Regions from separate parts of the Acidovorax sacchari genome, predicted to be linked through region 1. Evidence: riboswitches for the same ligand, from Rfam matches in the RefSeq annotation. Region 1 holds a riboswitch; the other holds the start of a gene.
What was found. A riboswitch is a leader RNA that binds a small molecule or an ion and turns the genes downstream of it on or off. The one in region 1 is predicted to bind glycine.
Positions count from the first base shown of each region.

Region 1 (10,802 bases):
GCATCGGCACCATCGTGATCGGCCTGGCCGCCGTGATCGTGGGCGAGAGCATCCTGCCCTCTCGCCGGCTGGTGTGGGCGACGCTCGCCGTCGTCATCGGCGCCATCGTCTATCGCTTCTTCATCGCGCTGGCGCTCAACAGCGACTTCATCGGCCTGAAGGCGCAGGACCTGAACCTGGTCACGGCCGTGCTGGTGACCGTCGCCCTGGTCATCCCCCAGATCAAGCGCAAGCTCTCATCGAAGCAGCCTCGATAAGGAACCGCACCATGCTGAGCGCACAAGACCTGCACATCACCTTCAATCCCGGCACGCCCATCGAGACGCGCGCTTTGCGCGGCATGTCGCTGGACATTCCGGCCGGGCAGTTCGTCACCGTGATCGGCTCCAACGGGGCCGGCAAATCCACCTTCCTGAATGCCATTTCGGGCGACCTGTCGGTGGACACGGGCCGCATCGCCATCGACGGCGAGGACGTGACCCGCCAGCCCGTCTGGGCGCGCGCGAAGCGCGTGGCGCGCGTCTTCCAGGACCCGATGGCCGGCACCTGCGAGGATCTCACCATCGAGGAGAACATGGCGCTCGCCCAGCAGCGCGGCACGCTGCGCGGCCTGCGCGGCGCGGTGAAAGCGCAGCAGCGCGAGACCTTCCGCGAACGCCTCGCCACGCTGGGCCTGGGCCTGGAAAACCGCCTCACCGACCGCATCGGCCTGCTCTCGGGCGGCCAGCGCCAGGCCGTGAGCCTGCTCATGGCGGCGCTGCAGCCCTCGCGCATCCTGCTGCTGGACGAGCACACCGCCGCGCTCGACCCGCGCACGGCCGACTTCGTGCTGCAGCTCACGGCGCGCATCGTGGCCGAGAACCAGCTCACCACCATGATGGTCACGCACAGCATGCGCCAGGCGCTGGACGTGGGCCAGCGTACCGTGATGCTGCACCAGGGCCAGGTGGTGCTCGACGTGTCGGGCGAGGAGCGCAGCCGGCTGGGCGTGCCGGACCTGCTGCAGATGTTCGAGAAGGTGCGCGGCGAGCAACTGGCGGACGACGCGCTGCTGCTGGGCTGACGGCGCGCCACGCCCGCCCCGGCGCTGCCGGGATGCCCGCCCTTGCTCGGCCGCTCAGTCCGCGCGCAGGGGCAGGTCCGCTTTCTTGAGCGTGCGCAGCACGAAGCTCGAGCGGCTGTGGCGGATGCCCTTGATCTTGTAGAGCTTCTCGCGCAACAGGCGCTCGTAGTCGCGCGTGTCCTTCACCACCACGCGCAGCAGGTAGTCGTAGTCGCCCGACACCAGATGCGCCTCCACCACCTCGGGAATGCTCGCGAGCGTCTCGCCGAACTTCTCCAGGGTGTTGTCGGAATGGCTGTCGAGCGTGACCTGCACGAGCACGGTATCGGCCAGGTCCAGCGCCTGGGCGTTGAGGCGTACCGTGTAGCCCTCGATCACGCCGGATTCCTCCATGCGGCGGATGCGCGCCCAGCAGGGCGACGGGCTCAGGCCCACGGCCTGGCCGATGTCCTGCAGGCTGGCGCGCGCGTCGGCCTGGAGCACGGCGAGGATTTTTCGGTCGATGCGGTCCATGGAAGGATTGTGCAGATATTCGCCCGATCGCAGAATATTTTTCTTTGCATTGCGCCATTTTCTGGAAATACGGAAAAACCATCGGCGGCCCTGGCGGCACAATTTCCTCCACAGGGCGCCCCTACCGGGGCGCGTGCGAATGGCAAGACCCCGGCCGGTTACCGCCGGACCGGGGTGCTTGGCACAACCGCCCGAAAAACCTGCGCTGCCGGCGCCGCGGGCCACCGCGCAGCCGTTAGAATCCGCCGGGTCAGGAGAGAGCGCCGCGCCCGCAACGGGTGGCGGGCGCCGCCGAAGGCGCAGGGAATCCCGAACGCTCAGGCAAAAGGACTGGCAAGGCGCCCGCAGGGATGCGGGCGTTTCCCCGGCTGGAGAGAGGCCTGCCTCCAACTTGGCAGGCCCACCGAAGGAGCAAGCCCCGCAACGCACCGCCCCCGTGGCAGCGCGCACGGCGTGGTGAATCTCTCAGGTAAAGCGGACAGCGGGCACAGGCGTGGCGCCCCGTGGCGGCACGCGCGTCGTCCGTCCCTGCCTGAGTGAAAGGCCCGCTCCGCCCATGTCCGCCGAATCCGCCTCCCTGCACACCACGCCCCTGCACGCGCTGCACCTCGAACTCGGGGCCCGCATGGTGCCCTTCGCCGGCTACTCCATGCCCGTGCAATACCCTGCCGGCCTGATGGCAGAGCACCTGCACACGCGGCAGGCCGCCGGGCTGTTCGACGTCTCGCACATGGGCCAACTGCGCCTCGCCGGCCCCGACGCCGCCGCGGCCTTCGAGACCCTGGTGCCCGTGGACGTGATCGGCCTCGGTTTGAACAAGCAGCGCTACGGCCTGCTGCTGAACGACGAGGGCGGCATCATCGACGACCTGATGTTCGTGAACCGCGGCGACGACCTGTTCGTGATCGTGAACGGCGCCTGCAAGGCCGGCGACATCGCCCACATCCAGGAGCGCATCGGCGGCCGCTGCGAAGTCATCCCCCTGCCCGACCAGGCCCTGCTCGCCCTGCAGGGCCCGCAGGCCGCCGCGGCGCTCGCGCGCCTGGCGCCCGGCACCGCATCGCTGGTCTTCATGACGGGCGGGCGCTTCGAGATCGCCGGCTGCGACTGCTACGTGACGCGCAGCGGCTACACCGGCGAGGACGGCTTCGAGATCTCCGTGCCCGCCGCCCAGGCCGAGGCACTGGCCCGCGCGCTGCTGGCCCAGCCCGAGGTGAAGCCCATCGGCCTCGGCGCGCGCAACTCGCTGCGGCTGGAGGCCGGCCTGTGCCTCTACGGCAACGACATCGACACCACCACCACGCCGCCCGAGGCCGCGCTGAACTGGGCCATCCAGAAGGTGCGGCGCACCGGTGGCGCGCGCGCGGGGGGCTTCCCGGGCGCGGAGAAGGTGCTGGCGCAGATCGACTACCCGTCGCGGCTCACCCGCCGCCGCGTGGGACTGGTGGCGCGCGAGCGCGTGCCCGTGCGCGAGCACACCGCCCTGCAGAGCACCGACGGCGCGGCCATCGGCGAAGTGACCAGCGGCCTGCTCGGCCCGAGCGTGAACCAGCCCGTCGCCATGGGCTACGTGGCGCCGGAATTCGCCGCCACCGGCACCGTGGTGCACGCGATCGTGCGCGGCAAGGCCGTGCCGATGGAGGTCAGCCCCATGCCGTTCCTGCAGCCCCGCTACCACCGCGGCTGACCGCGGCGCGCGCGAGCCGCGCCCGGCAGCGCCCCGGCCGCGGCTACAGTCGCAGTCGCGGGCCCCTTTCCGGGAGCGCGCATCGTTTTTTCCGTTTTCCCACCGCCTTTTCGCGGACCTTTCTTTCAGGAGCCCCCATGACCGTCAAGTTTTCCCGCGACCACGAGTGGATCAACGCCGCCGACACCGGCGCCGCCGTCGTCGGCATCACCGTCCATGCGCAGGATGCGCTCGGCGACGTCGTCTTCGTCGACCTGCCCGAGGTGGGCAAGACTTTCGCCCAGGGCGAAGTGGCCGGCGTGGTCGAGTCCGTGAAGGCTGCCGCCGACGTGTACATGCCCGTGTCCGGCGAGATCGTGGAAGTGAACGAGGCGCTGCGCGCCGATCCGTCGCTCGCCAACAGCGCGCCGCTGGGCGACGGCTGGTTCTTCAAGGTGCGCCTGTCCGACGCGTCGCAGCTCGATGCGCTCATGGACGAAACCGCCTACACCGAGTTCTCGAAGAACGCCTGATCCGGCCCCGGCGGCGGGCGGCTTCGGGCCGGCCCGCCGCGGTGCGCCCGCGCAGGGCGCCCTTTTCGTTTTCCCTTTTCCCCTCTTTCCGCTGACCGGGACCCCTCCCATGCCCACGTCCACCCTCCCGCCGCTTTCCGCGCTCGAAAACGCCGCCGAATTCCAGCCCCGCCACATCGGCATCGATGCGGCGGACGAGGAGCGCATGCTCTCCGTCATCGGGGAGGCGTCGCGCGCGGCGCTGGTGGGTGGCATCGTGCCGGCGTCCATCGCCCGTACCGAGCCGATGCAGCTGCCGCCCGCCACCACCGAGGCCGCGGCCCTCGCGGAGCTCAAGGCGATCGCCTCGAAGAACCGCGTGCTGCGCAGCTTCATCGGCCAGGGCTACTACGGCACGCACACGCCGGGCGTGATCCTGCGCAACATCCTGGAGAACCCCGCCTGGTACACCGCCTACACGCCCTACCAGGCCGAGATCTCGCAGGGCCGCATGGAGGCGCTGGTCAACTTCCAGACCATGGTGTGCGACCTCACGGGCATGCCCATCGCCAACGCCTCGATGCTGGACGAGGCCACGGCCGCAGCCGAGGCCATGACGCTCGCCAGGCGTTCCGTCAAGTCGAAGAGCCAGACCCTCGTCGTCTCGGGCGACACGCATCCGCAGACCATCGAGGTGATCCGCACGCGCGCCGAGCCGCTGGGCATCAGCGTGGTGATCGCGAACTCCGAAGCCGAATGGAACGCGGCGCTCGAGGGCGACTTCTTCGCCGCCGTAATCCAGTACCCGGCCAGCAGCGGCTGGCTCGCCGACTGGCGCGCCGACGTGGAGAAGATCCACGCGAAGCAGGCCGCTGCGATCGTGTGCGCCGACCTGCTGGCGCTCACGCTGCTCGTGCCGCCCGGCGAATGGGGCGCGGACATCGTCGTGGGCAGCACGCAGCGCTTCGGCATGCCGATGGGCGCGGGCGGCCCGCACGCCGCCTTCATGGCCTGCCGCGACGAATTCAAGCGCTCGCTGCCCGGCCGCCTCGTGGGCGTGAGCGTGGACGTGCACGGCCAGCCGGCCTACCGCCTTGCGCTGCAGACGCGCGAGCAGCACATCCGCCGCGAGAAGGCCACCTCCAACATCTGCACGGCGCAGGTGCTGCCGGCCGTGATCGCCAGCATGTACGCCGTGTACCACGGCCCCGAGGGCCTCAAGCGCATCGCCCAGCGCGTGGCGAGCTTCACCGCCATCCTGGCCAAGGGCCTCGTGGCGCTCGGCCATACCGCGCACCACCACGAGTCCGCATTCGACACCCTGTGCCTGCACACGAAAGAGCAGACCGGCGCGCTGCTGGCCCGTGCCGTGGAGCGCGGCGCCAACCTGCGCGTGGCCTGGGACGACTATCTCTGCATTTCGCTCGATGAAACCACGGCACGGGCCGACATCGAACTGCTCTGGTCGATCTTCGCCGCCGACGGGCAGGCCCTGCCCCGCGTCGAGGATTTCGCGAACGGCGTGAATCCGCTGATCCCCGCCGAACTGCGCCGAACGAGCGCCTTCCTCACGCACCCGGTGTTCAACACCCACCATTCCGAGACCGGCATGCTGCGCTATATCCGCCAGCTTTCGGACAAGGACCTCGCGCTCGACCGCAGCATGATCCCGCTGGGCAGCTGCACCATGAAGCTCAACGCCACGAGCGAGATGATCCCGATCACCTGGCCGGAGTTCGCGCAGGTGCACCCGTTCGCGCCCGCCGACCAGCTGGAGGGCTACCGCCAGCTCGACGAGCAGCTGCGCGCCTGGCTCTGCCAGGCCACGGGCTATGCCGGCATCAGCCTGCAGCCCAATGCCGGATCGCAGGGCGAGTACGCGGGCCTGCTGGCCATCCGCGCCTACCATGCGGCGCAGGGCCAGGGCCACCGCAACATCTGCCTCATCCCGAGCAGCGCCCATGGCACCAACCCGGCCAGCGCGCAGATGGTGGGCATGCAGGTGGTGGTCACGGCCTGCGACGCCAGCGGCAACGTCGACATGGACGACCTGCGCGCCAAGTGCGAGCAGCATGCCGACAAGCTCGCCTGCGTGATGATCACCTACCCCAGCACGCACGGCGTGTTCGAGACGCAGGTGAAGGAACTCTGCCAGCTCGTGCACCGCCACGGCGGCCGCGTGTACGTGGACGGCGCCAACATGAACGCCATGGTGGGCGTGGCGGCGCCCGGCGCCTTCGGCGGCGACGTGAGCCACCTGAACCTGCACAAGACTTTCTGCATCCCGCACGGCGGCGGCGGCCCCGGCGTCGGCCCCGTCTGCGTGGTCGAAGACCTCGTGCCCTACCTGCCGGGCCATGCCACGGCCGGCGTGGCGGGCGGCACGGGAGCCGTCAGCGCGGCTCCTCTCGGCAATGCCGCCGTGCTGCCGATCAGCTGGATGTACATCCGCATGATGGGCGCGGACGGCCTGCGCGCCGCGACGGAGACGGCCATCCTCTCGGCCAACTACATCAGCGCGCGCCTGAAGGACCACTACCCCACGCTGTACGCGAGCGCCAACGGCCACGTGGCGCACGAGTGCATCCTGGACCTGCGCGGCTTCAAGGAGACCAGCGGCGTGATGGCCGAGGACGTCGCCAAGCGGCTGATCGACTACGGCTTCCACGCGCCCACCCTGTCCTTCCCCGTGCCCAACACGCTTATGGTGGAGCCCACCGAGAGCGAGACGCTGGCCGAGCTGGACCGCTTCATCGACGCGATGATCGCCATCCGCGGCGAGATCCGCCGCATCGAGCAGGGCGAGTGGCCGCAGGACGACAACCCCCTGAAGAACGCGCCCCACACCGCGCACAGCCTGCTGGACGGCGACTGGACGCACCCCTACCCGCGCGAGGCGGCGGCCTATCCGGTCGCGGCGCTGCGGCAGGCCAAGTACTGGTCGCCCGTGGGCCGGGTGGACAACGTGTATGGCGACCGCAACCTGTTCTGCAGCTGCGTGCCGGTGTCCGACTTCGCCTGAGAACGCGCGCGGGCTACCATCGCGTCTTTTGACCGGAGACCCCTTACCGTGAAGAAGACCTTCCTGCCCGCTCTCGCCGCCGTCCTGCTGGCCGGTACCGCCTGCGCCCAGAAGCCGACCGCGGCACCCGCCGCTTCGGCCGCGGCCGCACCGGCACCCGTCACCACCGCCAGCGGCCTGGTGTACGAGTCGCTCAAGGAAGGCACGGGCGAATCGCCCAAGGCCACCGACGTCGTGAAGGTGCACTACCGCGGCACGTTCCTGGACGGCAAGGAATTCGACAGCTCCTACAAGCGCGGCGAGCCCACCGAATTCCCGCTCAACCGCGTGATCCCCTGCTGGACCGAAGGCGTGCAGCGCATGAAGCCGGGCGGCAAGGCCCGCCTCACCTGCCCACCCGCCATTGCCTACGGCGCGGCTGGCGCCGGCGGCGTGATTCCGCCCAACGCCACGCTGCGCTTCGAGGTCGAACTGGTCTCCGTGCGCCGCTGAGCGGGGTGCCGGGCATGCAGCGGCTACGGGTGGGCGAACTGGCCCGGCGCACCGGCCTGACGGTGCGTGCCCTGCACCATTACGACGAGATCGGGCTGCTGCGGCCTTCCGCGCGCTCGGAATCCGGCTACCGCCTCTACAGCGAGGCAGACGTGCAGCGGCTGCACGCCATCCAGACCCTGCGCCACCTCGGCCTGCCGCTCGGCGACATCGCCGGCCTGCTGCAGGGCGGCGGGCCGGACCCGGAATCCATCATCGCCCAGCAGATCCAGGCGCTGGACCGGCAGATCGCCCAGGCGACCGAACTGCGCGGCCGGCTGGCCCTGCTGCGCAACGGCCTGGTGGCCGGGCCGGCGCCCGGCATGGGGGACTGGCTGGAAACGCTGGCCCTGATGGGCACGTACGGCAAGTATTTCAACGCCGCCGAACTGCAGCGCATTTTCGGCAACTGGAAACGCATCGAAGCCGACTGGACCGTGGTGCGCGACCTCGTGCGGAGCGCGATGGACCGCGGGCTGCCCCCCCATGACCCGGAGGTGCAGCGGCTGGCCTACCGCTGGATGGCACTGATGCTGCACTGGATGGACGGCGACATGGCGCTGCTGGACCGCTGGGGCCACATGTTCCGCACCGAGCCGGGCACCCAGGGCCGCAACCATGCGCCCTCCGGCGACATGATCGCCTACATCGAATCCGCCATCCAGCTGCGCGTGGCGCTGCTCTCCCGCTACATCGACCTGCCGGACCTGTACCGCCTGGGGCACGTTCCCTACACGGACTGGGCGGCACTCGACGAGGAAGTGCAGGCACTGATCGCACGGCAGGTGCCGCCGTCCAGCAACGCCGCCCTGGCGGCATGCCGGCGCTGGAAAGCCCTGTTCGACACGCTGACCCACCAGGACCCCGAACTGCGGCGCAAGCTGATCGCGGCGACGGCCAACGAGCCCCTTCTGCGCGCAGGCACCCCCTTGAGCGAGGCGGCGCGTGCCTATCTGGAATCCGCGCAGGCATTCGCGCAACAGGCCCCGGGACCCGCTTGACCCTCACGCAACGTGAGGCTTCACAGTCGGGGCCATGGCTTCTGAATCGAACTCCCCTTCTTACGCGCCTGCGCCGCCCGGCGAGCCGCTGTCGCGCAACGCCGGCTTCCGGTGGCTCACCGCCAGTTCGGCGCTGTCCCTGCTGGGCGACCAGTTCTCGCTGATCGCCATGCCCTGGCTGGTGCTGCAGACCACGGACGACACGCGCGTGCTGGGCACCGTGCTGGCCCTCATGAGCGTGCCCCGCGCCGTCTTCATCCTCGTCGGCGGCGCCATCGTGGACCGGCATTCGCCGCTGCGGGTGCTGCGCCTGACGCGCTGGCTGAACGCCGTGCTGACCGGGCTGCTGGCCGCGCTGGTGCTCGCCGGCCACTGCCCGCTCTGGGCGCTCTACGCGCTGTCGCTGGCGCTCGGTATCTCCACCGCCTTCAGCATCCCGGCCGCCACGTCCATCACGCCGCGCGTGGTCGGCCGGGCACAGCTGCACGCGGCCAACAGCATCGGCATGGGGCTGCGGCAGATCGGCATGTCCGTCGGCCCGCTCCTCGCCGGCCTGCTGATCGCCGGCTTCGGCGGCGCAGGCACGCAGGCAGCGGACCACGCGGGTATCGGCTTCGCCTTCGCGGTGGACGCGCTCAGCTTCGTGGTGTCCGCGTGGATGCTCGGCCGGGTGCGGCTGCATGCGTCCGCGCCCGGAGCGGCTCCAGGCGGCGGCGCGGTGCTGGCCGCCGTCGCCCAGGGCCTGTCCCATGCCTGGCGCGACCGGCCGCTGCGCACCTGTTTCCTGTACTGGGGGCTGCTGTCGATCCTGGTGATGGGGCCGACGCAGATCGCCCTGCCCGTGCTCACCCATGGCCAGCCGCAGCTCGGCGCCGCAGCATTCGGCATCCTGGTGGGCATGCACGGCGCGGGCACGCTGGCGGGCATGGTGGCGGCGGGCGCGCTGCCCCGCCTGCGGATCGTCAACCTGGGCACCACCCTGCTGGCGGTGGATGCCGTGGCGGGCCTGCTGATCGCGCCGCTGGGAAGCATCTCGGCGGTCTGGCAGGGGGCGCTGCTCCTGGGCAGCGTGGGCCTGCTGGGCGGCTTCATGCAGGTGGGGCTGTTCACGTGGATCCAGCAGCGCGTTCCCCCCGCGCTGCTCGGGCGCACCATGGGCCTGTTCATGTTCATTTTCATGGGCCTGCAGCCGGTGGCCGCGGCGGCGACGGGCTGGCTGCTGCAGGTCGTGCCGCCGGGCCGCCTCTTCCTGCTGTGCGGCGGCACCCTGGTGCTGCTGGCCGCCCTGGCGGCGGTGGCCACGCCGATGCGCCGCATGCAGGACGCCGCGCCCTGAATGGCGCGCTGCCCTGCCCGCCCGGGCGGTGGCCGCGCCGCGGCCCGGGTCCGGGCCGGGCCCGCGACGCGCTGCGCGGTTCAGGGGCGTACACTGGCGGGCTCGCCCGCGGCACCGCCGCGTTCCGCACACCGCCCCGGCGTGAACCGCCGGGCCGCCCGAGCCGCCCATGAGCCGCCCCGACCTGTCCTTCCTGCTGCCGCCCGACCCGGAGGATGACCGCGGAGCCCCGTCCGGTGGCGAGCCTGCGGGCACGGCCGACGAGCCCGCCGTGCTCCCTGGCGACGTCAGCGGCAACCGCCGCCAGTCCGGCCGCCCGGAAGGCCCCGTGGCGGCGCTCATCGCGGAACTGCGCGCCTACCAGGCCGAGCTGGAAGTGCAGAACAAGGTGCTGCGCTACAGCCAGACCGCCGCGGAGAGCGCTTCCGAGCGATTCGAGACGCTGTTCGCCAGCGTGCCGCTGGCGCTCATGGTGCTGGACGAGCACGACATGGTGGTGCAGGCCAACTCGATGGCGCACCGCTGCTTCCAGCCCACCGAATCCGATCGCCCCCTGACCTCGCTCATGCCCTTCGTCAGCGCGGCGGATGCCGCCCGCGTGCGCGCCACGTTCGAGCAGGCCCGGGACCATGGCCACGGAGAAGCCAGCGAGGTGCTGTTCCCCATCGGCGACGGGGACGCGGGCATCATCGGCGACCTGTACATCGCCCGCATCGAGGCCCCCCAGGCGGACGGCGCCCCGGAGCAGTGGCAGTTCCTCTGCGCCGTGGTGGACCAGGGCCCGCTGGTGGCCGAGCGCCGCGCGCTCCAGCAGAGCGCCACGGCCCTGCAGGAGCGCAACGCCCAGCTCTACGCCAGCGAGCGCCGCCTGGAGGCCGTCATCAACTCCGCGCTGGACGCCATCATCTGCGTGGACCAGAACCAGCGCATCACCGTCTTCAACCCCACTGCCGCGGCCCTGTTCCAGTGCGCCACGGCCGACGCGCTGGGCAGCCCGCTGGACCGCTTCCTGCCCGATGCCGTCCAGGCCCTGGCCTTCGCCCAGCTGGCCACCCAGGCCGTGCTCGGCGAGATGGTCGCGCTCACGGCCAGCGGCAAGGAACTGGCCGTGGAAGTGAGCGTGTCGTTCGAGCGGCACGCCGAGGGCGAGACCACCAC
Region 1 covers NZ_AP035783.1:2,482,137-2,492,938, reverse strand. The annotation lists gene ACGHC0_RS11310 (ABC transporter permease) at 1-257, shown strand, start outside; gene ACGHC0_RS11305 (ABC transporter ATP-binding protein) at 269-1,063, shown strand; gene ACGHC0_RS11300 (Lrp/AsnC family transcriptional regulator) at 1,118-1,576, opposite strand; glycine riboswitch at 1,818-1,915, shown strand; glycine riboswitch at 1,935-2,068, shown strand; gene gcvT (glycine cleavage system aminomethyltransferase GcvT) at 2,133-3,263, shown strand; gene gcvH (glycine cleavage system protein GcvH) at 3,401-3,775, shown strand; gene gcvP (aminomethyl-transferring glycine dehydrogenase) at 3,885-6,776, shown strand; gene ACGHC0_RS11280 (FKBP-type peptidyl-prolyl cis-trans isomerase) at 6,864-7,268, shown strand; gene ACGHC0_RS11275 (MerR family transcriptional regulator) at 7,283-8,308, shown strand; gene ACGHC0_RS11270 (MFS transporter) at 8,343-9,644, shown strand; gene ACGHC0_RS11265 (ATP-binding protein) at 9,814-10,802, shown strand, end outside.

Region 2 (10,802 bases), 2.7 Mb from region 1:
CGATCCCTTCGCGCGGCCACCCCGTGCCGCGCCGGCCGAGCCGGCACCCGCTCCGGAGCCGGCCGCGCAGGCCCCGGCGGCATCAGGGCACGAGGCGGCCGGCGACACCGGCACCGAGCCGCCGGCCGCCGCGCCGGGCGTGGTGGACCCGATGCAATGGTGGTCCGCGCTCACGGGCCAGTTCCAGCAGATCGCGGCCAATGCGATGAGCGACGTCTCGAAGCTGCCTGCGATGGATGCCACGCGCGGCATGGCGGCGGAGGCGCTCAAGACGGCCACCGACATGGCGACGCAGCTCGCCGCGCAGGGCATGCAAGGCGTGCAGGACGCCGCGCGCCAGGCCGCGGAGGCCGGCACCGGGGGCGCGCGCGCCACGGGCAAGGACGGCGGCGGGGCGGCGCGCGGTGCGAAGCGCCCGCCTTCCGCGGCGGCCCCTGCGCAGCGCGCCGCTGCCGCCAAGGCGACTTCCACGAAGGCTTCTTCCGCGAAGGCCCCGGCAGGGGCGCCGCCTGCGGGCGCACGCCGCGCCGCCAGCCCCAAGCCCGGGCCGAAGGGCCGTTCCTGACGGGCGCAGCCTTCGCCTGCGATCGCGGTCCACCGATTTTTCCGACCATGAAACTCTTTCCCAATGGCCATGCCACCCACCCGCAATGGCGCATGGCCGCCGCGCTGGTGCTGGCGCAGCTGCGCGCGCAGATGGCCCTGCCGCACTACGCGAGCGCGCCCACGCTCGGCGTGCTCTACATCACGGACCACTACGCAGAAGACGCGGAGGCCCTGCTCGACGTGCTCGCGGCCGAACTCCCGGAGGTGACCGACTGGAGCGGCACGGTGGGGGTGGGCGTGGCGGCGAACAATGCCGAGTATTTCGACGAGCCGGCCCTGTCGGTGATGCTGCTGGACCTGCCGCAGGACCAGTACCGCGTGTTCTCGGGCGTGGCGCCGCTGTCGCGCGGAGGCGCTTCCGCGGGCGGCTTCGTGCCGCACACGGCGCTGGTGCATGCCGATGGCGACACGCCGGACCTCGCCGAGCTGATCGCGGAGATGTCGGACCGCACCGAGTCGGGCTACCTGTTCGGCGGCATCGCGGCGAGCCGCGGGCGCAGCGTGCAGTTCGCGGTGGGCGGCAACGGCAACATCGCGGGCCAGGGCGCGGCGCGGGGCGTGTTCGGCGGCGGGCTGTCGGGCGTGGCGTTCGGCAGGGGCGTGGGCATGCTCTCGCGCGTGACCCAGGGATGCCAGCCGGTCGGCCCGTTCGCACAGATCACGCGGGCGCAGGACAACGTGGTGCTCGCGCTCGATGGCGAGCCCGCGCTGGACGTGCTGCTGGGCACCCTGGGCATCACCCTGGAGGGCGATCCGCAGCCCGCGCTGCGTGCCCTGCGCGCGACGCTGGCGGGCCTGGTGGACGAGGGCTCGCAGCCCATGGGGCGCACGGGCCATTTCGGCACGGACGTACGCGTGCGGCATCTCGTGGGGCTCGACCCGATGCGGCATGGCGTGGCCCTGGCCGACAAGGTGGAGGAGGGCATGCGGCTCGCGTTCTGCCAGCGCAACGTGGCGGCGGCGCGCGCCGACCTGATGCGCATCTGCGCCGAGATCCGCGAGGAACTGGCGCCGGAGCCGCAGGAGCCCGCGGCCGCCCCGCCGCCGTCGCACGCCGGCGAACGCGCGGCGCTGATGCGGGCACTGGACCATGCCACCGAGGGCATGCCCGAGCGCACGATCATGGGGGCCATCTACGTGAGCTGTTCGGGCCGGGGCGGGCCGCACTTCGGCGGGCCCGGCGCCGAGATGCAGATCGTGCGGCACGCCCTGGGCGACGTGCCGCTGGTGGGGTTCTTCGCGGGCGGGGAGATCGCCCACCACCGGCTCTACGGCTACACCGGCGTGCTGACCGTGTTCACCTGCGCCGGTCCGGGCGAGGCGTAGAGCGGCCGACACGACCCTTCTGGCGTCGTTGCCGCATCTTGTCGTACTACGGTACTGCCTGCGATGCGGCGCCTCGCCAGAACCGCTTCGCTGGGTCGTGTCAGCCGCTCTCAGGCCAGCGCCGGCACGGCGGCGCGGCCGCGCGGCATGCCCGCGAAGGCGAAATCCACCTCGGGCACGAGCCCGCTCACGATGCTGGCGATGGCGCGGCCCGAGCCGCAGGCGTGCGTCCAGCCCAGCGTGCCGTGGCCGGTGTTGAGGAACAGGTTGGGCAGCTTCGTGCGGCCGATGAGCGGCACGTTGCTCGGCGTGGCCGGACGCAGGCCCGACCAGAACTGCGCCTGCGAGGTGTCGCCCGCGCCCGGGAACAATTGCTCCACGCGCTTCACGATGGCTTCGCAGCGCACCGGGTTGAGGTCGCGGCCATAGCCGTTGAGTTCGGCGGTGCCGGCGATGCGCATCACGTCGCGCGCCGGCTGGCCGTCCCGGGCCGGGCGGGTGTATCGCGAGAAGACCAGCTTGTACTCGTCGTCCGTCAGGCTGACCTCGTACGCGGCGGAGGCATCGCGCACGGGCAGCGTCACCGAATAGCCCTTGGCCGGATAGATGGGCAGCCGCAGGCCCAGTGGCTCGGCCAGCAGCGGGCTGAACGAGCCCATGGCCAGCACGTAGGCATCGCCGCGCACGCGCTCGAAGCGGCCTTCCGCGTCGGTGATCTCCACATGGTCGATGGCCCCGGCCGCGGTGCGCAGCGCCGTGATGTGGCAGCCCATGCGGAACCGCACGCCGGCCTGTTCGGCCCGTTGCGCCAGCGCGCGCGTGAAGGCGTTGGCGTCTCCGGATTCGTCGGCGTCGGTGTAGGTGGCGCCCGCCAGCTGGGAGCGGATGGAGGCCAGGGCCGGTTCGATGCGCACGGCCTCGTCGGCGCTCACCACGCGGCGCTCGCAGCCGAGCTGGCGCATCTGCTCGGCCGGCGCGAGCGCGCCGTCGAATTCCTTGCGGCTGGTGTAGAAGTGCAGGATGCCCTGCGTGCGCTGGTCGTACTGGATGCCGGTGTCGCGGCGCAGCTGCTGCAGCGTTTCGCGGCTGTAGGTGCCCAGGCGCACGATCTGCTCGATGTTGTGGCGCGTGCGCGCCGGCGTGCATTCGCGCAGGAACTGCAGGCCCCAGAGCCACTGGCGCATGTCGGCGCGCAGGCGGAAGAGCAGCGGCGCGTCTTCCCGGCCCAGCCATTGCAGCACCTTGAGCGGAGCGCTCGGGTTGGCCCAGGGCTCGGCGTGGCTCACCGAGATCTGGCCGCCGTTGGCGAAGCTGGTTTCCGCGCCGGGCGTGGCCTGGCGGTCGATCACGGTCACTTCGTGGCCGAGCTGCTGGAGGAAATAGGCCGAGGTGGTGCCGAGCAAGCCGGCGCCGAGGACGATCACGCGCATCTTCAAACCTTTCGAGGGTGAAGCGCCGGGCGTGCGCGTGCAGGCAGCTATGGATTCAATAGCGTGCAGCAGGCGCGTGGCCCGGCTGCCGCTCCCCCTGTCCTTGGTACCTGAGAGATTCACCCCGAGGCCAACACGGCGCGGGGCTTGCTCCTTCGGTGCACCACAGGCTGTGGCGGCTCTCCAGACGGCATTCGATGGTGTGCAGTACGGTACCTGAGCGTGTATGGGAGTTTGCGCCTTCGGTGGAACGCCAGCGGTGCCGCTGGCGTTCGCTCTCCTGCGGGGCGGATCGTAGCAGCGAAACCGCGCCGCGCAAAGCGCCCGGCGCGGCTGCGGGTTCAGCCGGCCTGCGGGAAGACGGCTTCGCCCAGGTTCAGCATGAGCCGGTTGGCCCAGGCGAACAGCGCGGCGGCGTGCAGCGCGTCCAGGATTTCCAGGTCGGACAGGCCGGCGTCGCGCAGCGGCTGCAGGTGCTGCGCGCCGAACGCGCCGGGCGTGCGCGTGAGCGCGGCACTGGCCTGCACGATGGCGCGTTCGCGCGCATTGGTGCCGGCGGTGTCGGGCTCCTGGAAGATCTGCGCCATCACGTCGTTGCGCTTGGCCAGTTGCTCGAAGCGCTGGGCGTGCACGGAAGCGCAGTACACGCAGCCGTTCACGCGCGAGACCACGGTGCTGGCGACTTCGCGCTCGGCGCGGGCGAGGCCGCCCGGGGCGTACATGATGGCGTTGAAGGCCTGCGAGCGCTCGGAGAGCACGCGGGGCTGGTGCGCCAGCAGCAGGTAGAAGTCCGACGTGCGGGCCTTGGGGTGGCTGAGGTCGAGCACCGCGTTCTGCTCGGGAGTGGCCGAGGCGGGATCGAGCACGGGCAGCCAGGCCTTCCAGTCCAGCGTCTCGCTGGTGTAGCCGTTCACGCGCAGCGGCTCGCCGGGCGCGGGCAGATTGGCGGGATGGACGAAGGGGGCGGCGTCCGCCGGCTGCGCTGCCGCAGCGGCAGGTGCCGCACCGGCCTCGCCCAGTTGCGCCAGCGCGGCCACGCCGGCCACCACGCGCAGCTGGTAGGTGACGAAGCCGATCAGCTGCGCGAGCAGCACCGTGCCCGGCACCGAGAGGCCCGCGGCGGGCAGCGCCTGCAGGGCGGCCTGGTCGCTTTCGGCGGGGTGCGTGGCGAGCGTGCGCGCGAAATGCACGATGGCCCGCAGGCGTGCATCCGGGATCGCGGCGCCGGTCGCATCGACGAGCGCCTGCACGGCCGGCGGGGGATGCAGGGGCTCGAGGGCCGCGCGGTAGTGCGCCGCCAGCGCGGGCAGGCCGCTCACGCGGGCGATGTCGTGCGCCACGGCCAGGCGCTCGGCCTGCGTGAGGCCGCCGGGCAGGCCGGGGCCGAAGAGGGCGTCCTCGCAGCCCTGCGTGGCCGTGGCGACCTTGTCGCGCTGGTGGCGCACGGCGTGGGCCGCGCTCCCGGGCGCGAGGCCGGCGATGTGGTCGATGGTGTCGCGGGATGCAGGGGCAATGGTGGCGGTATCGGTCATGGGCAATCCGTTGCGGTGGGCAGGAAGAGAGGGCGGGGCGGCAGGTCAGCCGGGCAGGACGCGCCGGGCGGTGTCCGCGGGCGTCCATTCGTCGCCCAGCAGTTCGGGCTCGGCATAGGCCTGCAGCACGCCGAAGTGGTGGTCCACGTCCTCGCGGTAGAACAGGCTGGCGAGGCCGGTGGCCAGCCGGCGCGCGCCGTCGCTGATGGCGGGGATGTCGCCCGAGACCGTGCCGTGCGAGAGGGCCGCGGGGTAGCAGAAGCAGTGCACGCGCTCCAGGCCGGGGCAGTCGCCGGGCAGCTTCTCGCGGAACTCGAACACGGGTCCCAGGTCGGGCGAATCGGCCAGTTCCTGGTCTTCGTCGCCCGGCGGCGGCGTGTAGCGTGCGCCCCAGGTGCGCACGTGGGGCGCGATGGCCGCGAACTCGGGCTTCTGCGCCCAGTCGATGGCGAAGCCGGTCGAGACGATCAGGAAGTCGAAGGCGAACGTGCCATGCGGCGTGGCGACGTGCAGCGCGCCGTCGGCCGGGTTCTCGCGCACGCCCTGCACCGGGCAGCCCAGGTGGAAGAAGGCATTGGGGTGGCGCGAGACGCGCAGCGTGCTGCCGTGCGGCGGGGGCACCTGCGTGGTGTTGATGTAGTGGCGGATGCGCCATTTCCAGGCATCCGGCAGGTCGTGGTGGCCGTGCGTGAGGCCGGGCACGCCCGAGCCCTTGGACTTGTTGATGCGGGGCAGGTCGGGGCGGCGCACCAGCAGGTCCACGCTGGCGGCGCCGCATTCCAGCGCCGTGGCGGCGCTGTCCATGGCCGACGAGCCGGCGCCCACCACGCCCACGCGCAGGCCGCGCAGCGTGGCGTAGTCCAGCACATCGGACGAATGCGCCCAGCGGCCGCGGCCGACCCCCTGCATGAAGGCCGGGATCTGCGGACCGCCCAGGCCGTCGCGGCCCGTGGCCAGCACCACGCGCCGCGCGAACCAGGTCGTGGCGTGGCCCTGCGCCTGCACGTCCACCTCCACCAGTCCGTCGCCACGCGGCCGCACGGCGGTGACCGCATGGCCGTTGCGCACGTCGGCCCGGGTGACGCGCCGGTACCAGCGCAGGTAGTCCATCCACTGCAGCCGCGGGATCTTGTCGAGCGCGGCCCAGGCGTCTTCGCCCCACTGGGCTTCGAACCACGCGCGGAAGGTGAGCGAAGGCACGCCCAGCGCCGGGCCCGTCAGCTCCTTGGGCGAGCGCAGCGTTTCCATGCGCGCCGTGGTGGCCCAGGGCCCTTCGTGGTCCTCCGGCGCGCGGTCCAGCAGCACCGCAGGGATGCCCTGCTGCGCGAGCGCCATGCTGGCCGCCAGGCCCGCCTGGCCGGCGCCGATGATGAGCACGTCGATGACCGGCCGGCCCGCGTGCATGCGCTGCGGCAGCCAGGCCTTCGCGCGCCAGTTGAGGGTCAGCAGGTCGTGCTGCAGCCGCTGTTCCAGCGCGGCCAGCCCGGCCGCGCCCAGAGAAGAAGAAAGAGCCATGGAAAAGATCGATGCAGTAGCAGAGCGGGTAGTGCGACGGGACGCGATGGCAATGCCGGGACGGCTTCGTGACGGCGCCTGAAACCGGCGCGGCCCAAAGCCAGCGACCCCCGCGGAACTGGCTCTGCCAGGCCGCTGGGGGTGCCCCCCTTCCCGAGGCGCGCAGCGCCACGAGAGAAGGGGGGAGCGGCGCAAGCCGCTCAGGGGGTTGTCCTCTAGTCCACGCTGATTTTCGCGTCCTTCACCACCTGGGCCCACTTGGCCCGGTCCTTGTGCACGGTCTGGGCGAACTGCTCCGGCGTTTCGATGCGCACCGTGTTGCCCTGCGATTCGAAGCGCTGGCGCACCTCGGGCTGCTCCAGCACTTCGCGCAGCGCGGTGTTGAGCTTGCGCACGATGGCCGGGTCCGTGCCCTTGGGCGCGAAGATGCCGAACCAGATGGAGCTGTCGAAGCCCTGGGTGCCGGGCAGCCCGCTCGATGCGATGGTGGGCACTTCCTTCACCGCGCCCACGGGCTTCGCGGTGGTCACGCCCAGCAGGCGCACCTTGCCGGCCTTGTAGTGCGGCAGCACGGTCTGCACCTGGTTCATGATGCAGCAGGTCTCGCCGCGCACCACGGACGTGATGGCCTCCGGGCCGCCCTTGTAGGGCACATGCACCATGTTCAGGCCCAGGCGCGCGTTGAATTCGGCGAACGCCATGTGGGTGCCGGCGCCGTTGCCGGTGGAGGCGTAGTTGTACTTGCCGGGGTTCGCCTTCACGATCTCGACGAATTCCTGCAGCGTCTTCGCGTCGATCACGTTCGGGTTCACGGTGAGCACGTTCGACACGTCGATGAGCGTGCCCACGGGCACGAAGTCGGCCTCCACGTCGAAGGGCAGCTTCTTGTAGAGCGCGGCATTGCTGCCGTGCGTGGCCGCGGTGCCGAAGGCCAGCGTGTAGCCGTCCGGCTTCGCGCGGGCGACGTACTCGCTGGCGATGTTGCCTGCGGCGCCGGACTTGTAATCGATGATGACCGGCTGGCCGAGCTTCTGGCTGAGCGGCTCCTGCACGGAGCGGGCCACCACGTCCACGCCGGAGCCGGCCGGGAAGCCCATGATGAGCGTGACGGGCTGGCGCGGCCAGTCGGCGGCGCCGTGCGGATCGGCCGCGAGGGCGGGGGAGGAGGCGGTCCAGGCCGCGGCGGCGAGCGCGGCGGCACCCAGCCAGGAGAAGGAATCGGAAAGACGGCGCATGCGAAGGGTCCCAGGAAAGAACAGGATCCCTGCCCGGACAGGGCCGCCCGGGTGGGGCGGTCCGGTGGGAAGCAAGGAATGCGCCATTGTGGGCAAGGCTTCATGCCTGCCCGCCCATATGGTTATGGTCTCCGGTACGGGCCGGGCGGCGGGGGATCAGCGCCGGTAGGGATCGTCGGGCCGGCGGTCGTAGCGGTTGGGCACGCCGTCGCCGTCCCGGTCCCAGCCGCCGCGGCGCATCTCCCAGCGGCCGCCCTGCTGCACCCAGCCCGGCTGGCGGTACACATAGCCCGGCCGCGCGCGCAGCCAGTGGCCCGGAACCCAGACGTGCCCGTGGCCGCGCCATTCCCAGTGGCCCTGCTCCCAGACCATGCCGCGGCGCGGCGGAGGCACCCGTTCATGGCGGGGCGGGGGCGGGGCGGACCAGCGCTCCAGCACCACGGGCGCGGGCGCGACGTACTGCGGGCCGGATTGCACGATGACGGTGGCGCTGGTGGCGGCCTGCGCGGAGATGGTCACCGTACCCATGGCGGCGGCCAGCGCGAGCGAGGCGGCGGAGAGGGAGAGGGCCTGGCGGTGGTGGTTCATGGAAGTCTCCTGAAAGGCTCGGAATCCCGGTGCCGGGCCCGGTCGGCCCCGGTGGTCCCGGTCATCCATGGACCCATGCTCGCCGCCGCGCGTCAACGCCGTGTCGCACCGGTGTCGCCGCCGTGCGAAGCGGTGTGTGCAGGTGTTTCCCGCCCCCGCCCGCACGGGGTGTCAGCGCGCCGCGCCCAGCTCCGGCCAGATGGCGGCCCAGTCGTGGGGGCGCAGGTCCTTGCGCGTGACCTGGCCGCCCGTGGCCTGCTCGATGGCCACGCAGTTCAGCGGGGAGGGGATGCGCCGGGCGTAGCCGTGCTGCCACTGCCGGATCTGCGCGTCGCTCTTGATCGGCGAGCCGTATTGCGCCATGCGCAGCCGGAGCTGGCGGACGCTCAGGGCGCCGTGCTGTTGGAGGTATTCGTGCAACGTCATGTCCCGCCCCGTGGAAAGTAGCAATTGCTCTGGATTCTATTTTTGCAAAGTAGCAAAAGCAACCGTAGCGTGTGCTACTTTCCGCACCATGGACGAAACCGCGTTGCAACTGTATCGGCGCCAGCGCCTGGATGAGGCGATTGCCCATCTCACGGCGGGCAACGTCACCGCGTTCGGGCGCCTGCTGGGGTACCGCGACGGGGCTTTCGTGCGGCAGATGCTGTCGGGATCGCGCGCCGTGTCGGACAAGACGGTGCGGGCGATCGAGACGCTGCGCGGCATGCGCGCGTGGTTTCAGGCGGACGGGGAGCCGCCCCTGCAGGCGGGCGAGCGCGATCCGGCCTATCCGGACGCGGAGGCCGGTGCGGAGGGGGACGCCGTGCTGGTGCTGGAGGTGCGGCGCCAGCAGGACCTGGGCGGCGGGCGGCAGGGTGCCGAACCCGCCTGCACCGGGGACGGCGGCATGCGCACCGTCGCGCTCACCCATGAATGGCTGGAGCGTCGCAGCCTGCGGGCACGCGACCTGATCGCGGTCGCGGTGGGCGACGACAGCATGCAGCCTTCATTGCACCCCGGGGACGTGTTGGCCGTGGATACCCGTGAGCCGTCGCCGGCCGACGGACAGGTGTTCGTGGTGGACTACGAGGGCGCCTGCCTGGTGCGGCGGGTGGTGCGCGACAGCGGCGCCTGGTGGCTGGCGGCGGAGAACGCGCTGCGGTTTCCGCGCAAGCAGCTGACCGCGCCCTCGGCGCGGCTCGTCGGGCGGGTGGTGCACGTGCACAGCGAGACGCTGTGAACCGCGTGCGGCGGCCCCGCCGCAGCGGGGCGCCGGGCCGTCAGCTCGTCAGCTGGAGACGCTGCGCAGCGGCAGGGCGGTCCTGGCCGTCCACACACCCTGGCGCAACTGCTTTTTCGTGTAGAGGCCCCGCAGGTAGTCCACCTGGTAATCCTCGTGTGCCGGAAGCTCCGAGAACTGGAAGTCGGCGAGGTCCATGAGCCGGGTCGTGTTCGCCGCGGCGTCGTAGCGGCCGATCTGGAAGATCGGCTCCTGCAGGTGCTGGAGGTGCGACATGCCGTCGGTGAGCATGACGAGGGCGCCGTCGGCCACCGCCACGGCCTGCGGGACGATGGCCATGCCGCAGGAGGTGACCAGTTGCAGGTCCAGGGCCCTGGCTTGCGGCCCCAGCGTCTGCGCCACCGTGTTCATGGCGTTCGCCACCACCTGCTTGGCATGGTCCAGGCAGACCTCCAGGCCCACAGCCATCTCGTCCCAGAAAACCAGGTTGTCCAGGTTCTGGTCCGGATTGAGCTGGAAGCTGTAGGTGGTGGTGGGGTCGAGGTTGGCATGCCAGTCCTGGGGCGGACCGTCGATGTGGGAGATGTAGTGCTTCTCCATGAGGATGTAGGGCACGCTGGCATCGAGGCGGGCGCGGCTGCCGCGCAGCATGATCGCGGTGTTGAGCAGGTTCATGCGGTGGTCTTCCTGCATCGGCAGCACCGAGCAGACCGTGCCGGCGACGACGACCCAGTCGCGGAACAGCGTCGAGCCCTGGATCACGGCGTAGAGCACCTCGGCCAGCGCATAGCGTGCGTCTTCGGGATAGGAGCCGAAACTGGTGTCCCGCAGGAAGCGGTCGCCGGCGGATTCCTCCCGGGACGCCTTGCGGAAATAGAACTCCGGAGCGATGAACACCTTCAGCGTGCGGGCGTCCTGCATGCCCTCCACGTTCTGCAAGGTGGTGGCCGTCCAGAACAGCACGTTGACGAGGCGCTGGGCGCGCGCCTGCAGGTCCGGATCGTCCAGCCGGACGCGCGGGGCACCCGAGCGGGAGTCCACGCTGCCGGGCGGCGTGGGGTAGAACGTCGGCACCATGTAGCTCAGCGGCAGTACCGAGGTGTAGCCGCCGGTCGGCAGGATGTCTTCGATGGTGATGGGCACGTGAAACCTCTCTCTCTGGGGGGGTGGAAAAACCGGAGCGGCGTGCTCTGCGCCGCTTCATGCGGCCTGCTTGAGCAGCCAGTAGATTTCCTTGACGGTCTGCAGGGCGATGGTCTGGTCCTCGGCGGGCACCTGCGGCAGCGGCAGGCCCCGGGACACCGACAGGCCCGGAAAGACCTCGATGGGCACGCCGTTCGTGTCGGTG
Region 2 covers NZ_AP035783.1:5,195,879-5,206,680, reverse strand. The annotation lists gene ACGHC0_RS23085 (PhaM family polyhydroxyalkanoate granule multifunctional regulatory protein) at 1-565, shown strand, start outside; gene ACGHC0_RS23080 (FIST signal transduction protein) at 613-1,932, shown strand; gene ACGHC0_RS23075 (D-amino acid dehydrogenase) at 2,043-3,362, opposite strand; glycine riboswitch at 3,450-3,559, opposite strand; gene ACGHC0_RS23070 (CMD domain-containing protein) at 3,704-4,894, opposite strand; gene ACGHC0_RS23065 (SidA/IucD/PvdA family monooxygenase) at 4,940-6,409, opposite strand; gene ACGHC0_RS23060 (Bug family tripartite tricarboxylate transporter substrate binding protein) at 6,625-7,644, opposite strand; gene ACGHC0_RS23055 (YXWGXW repeat-containing protein) at 7,801-8,232, opposite strand; gene ACGHC0_RS23050 (transcriptional regulator) at 8,404-8,658, opposite strand; gene ACGHC0_RS23045 (S24 family peptidase) at 8,747-9,454, shown strand; gene ACGHC0_RS23040 (hypothetical protein) at 9,503-10,597, opposite strand; gene ACGHC0_RS23035 (hypothetical protein) at 10,655-10,802, opposite strand, start outside.
Region 2: it holds a riboswitch for glycine, as region 1 does, so the genes downstream of both, ACGHC0_RS23075 (D-amino acid dehydrogenase) here and gcvT (glycine cleavage system aminomethyltransferase GcvT) in region 1, are expected to answer to the same signal.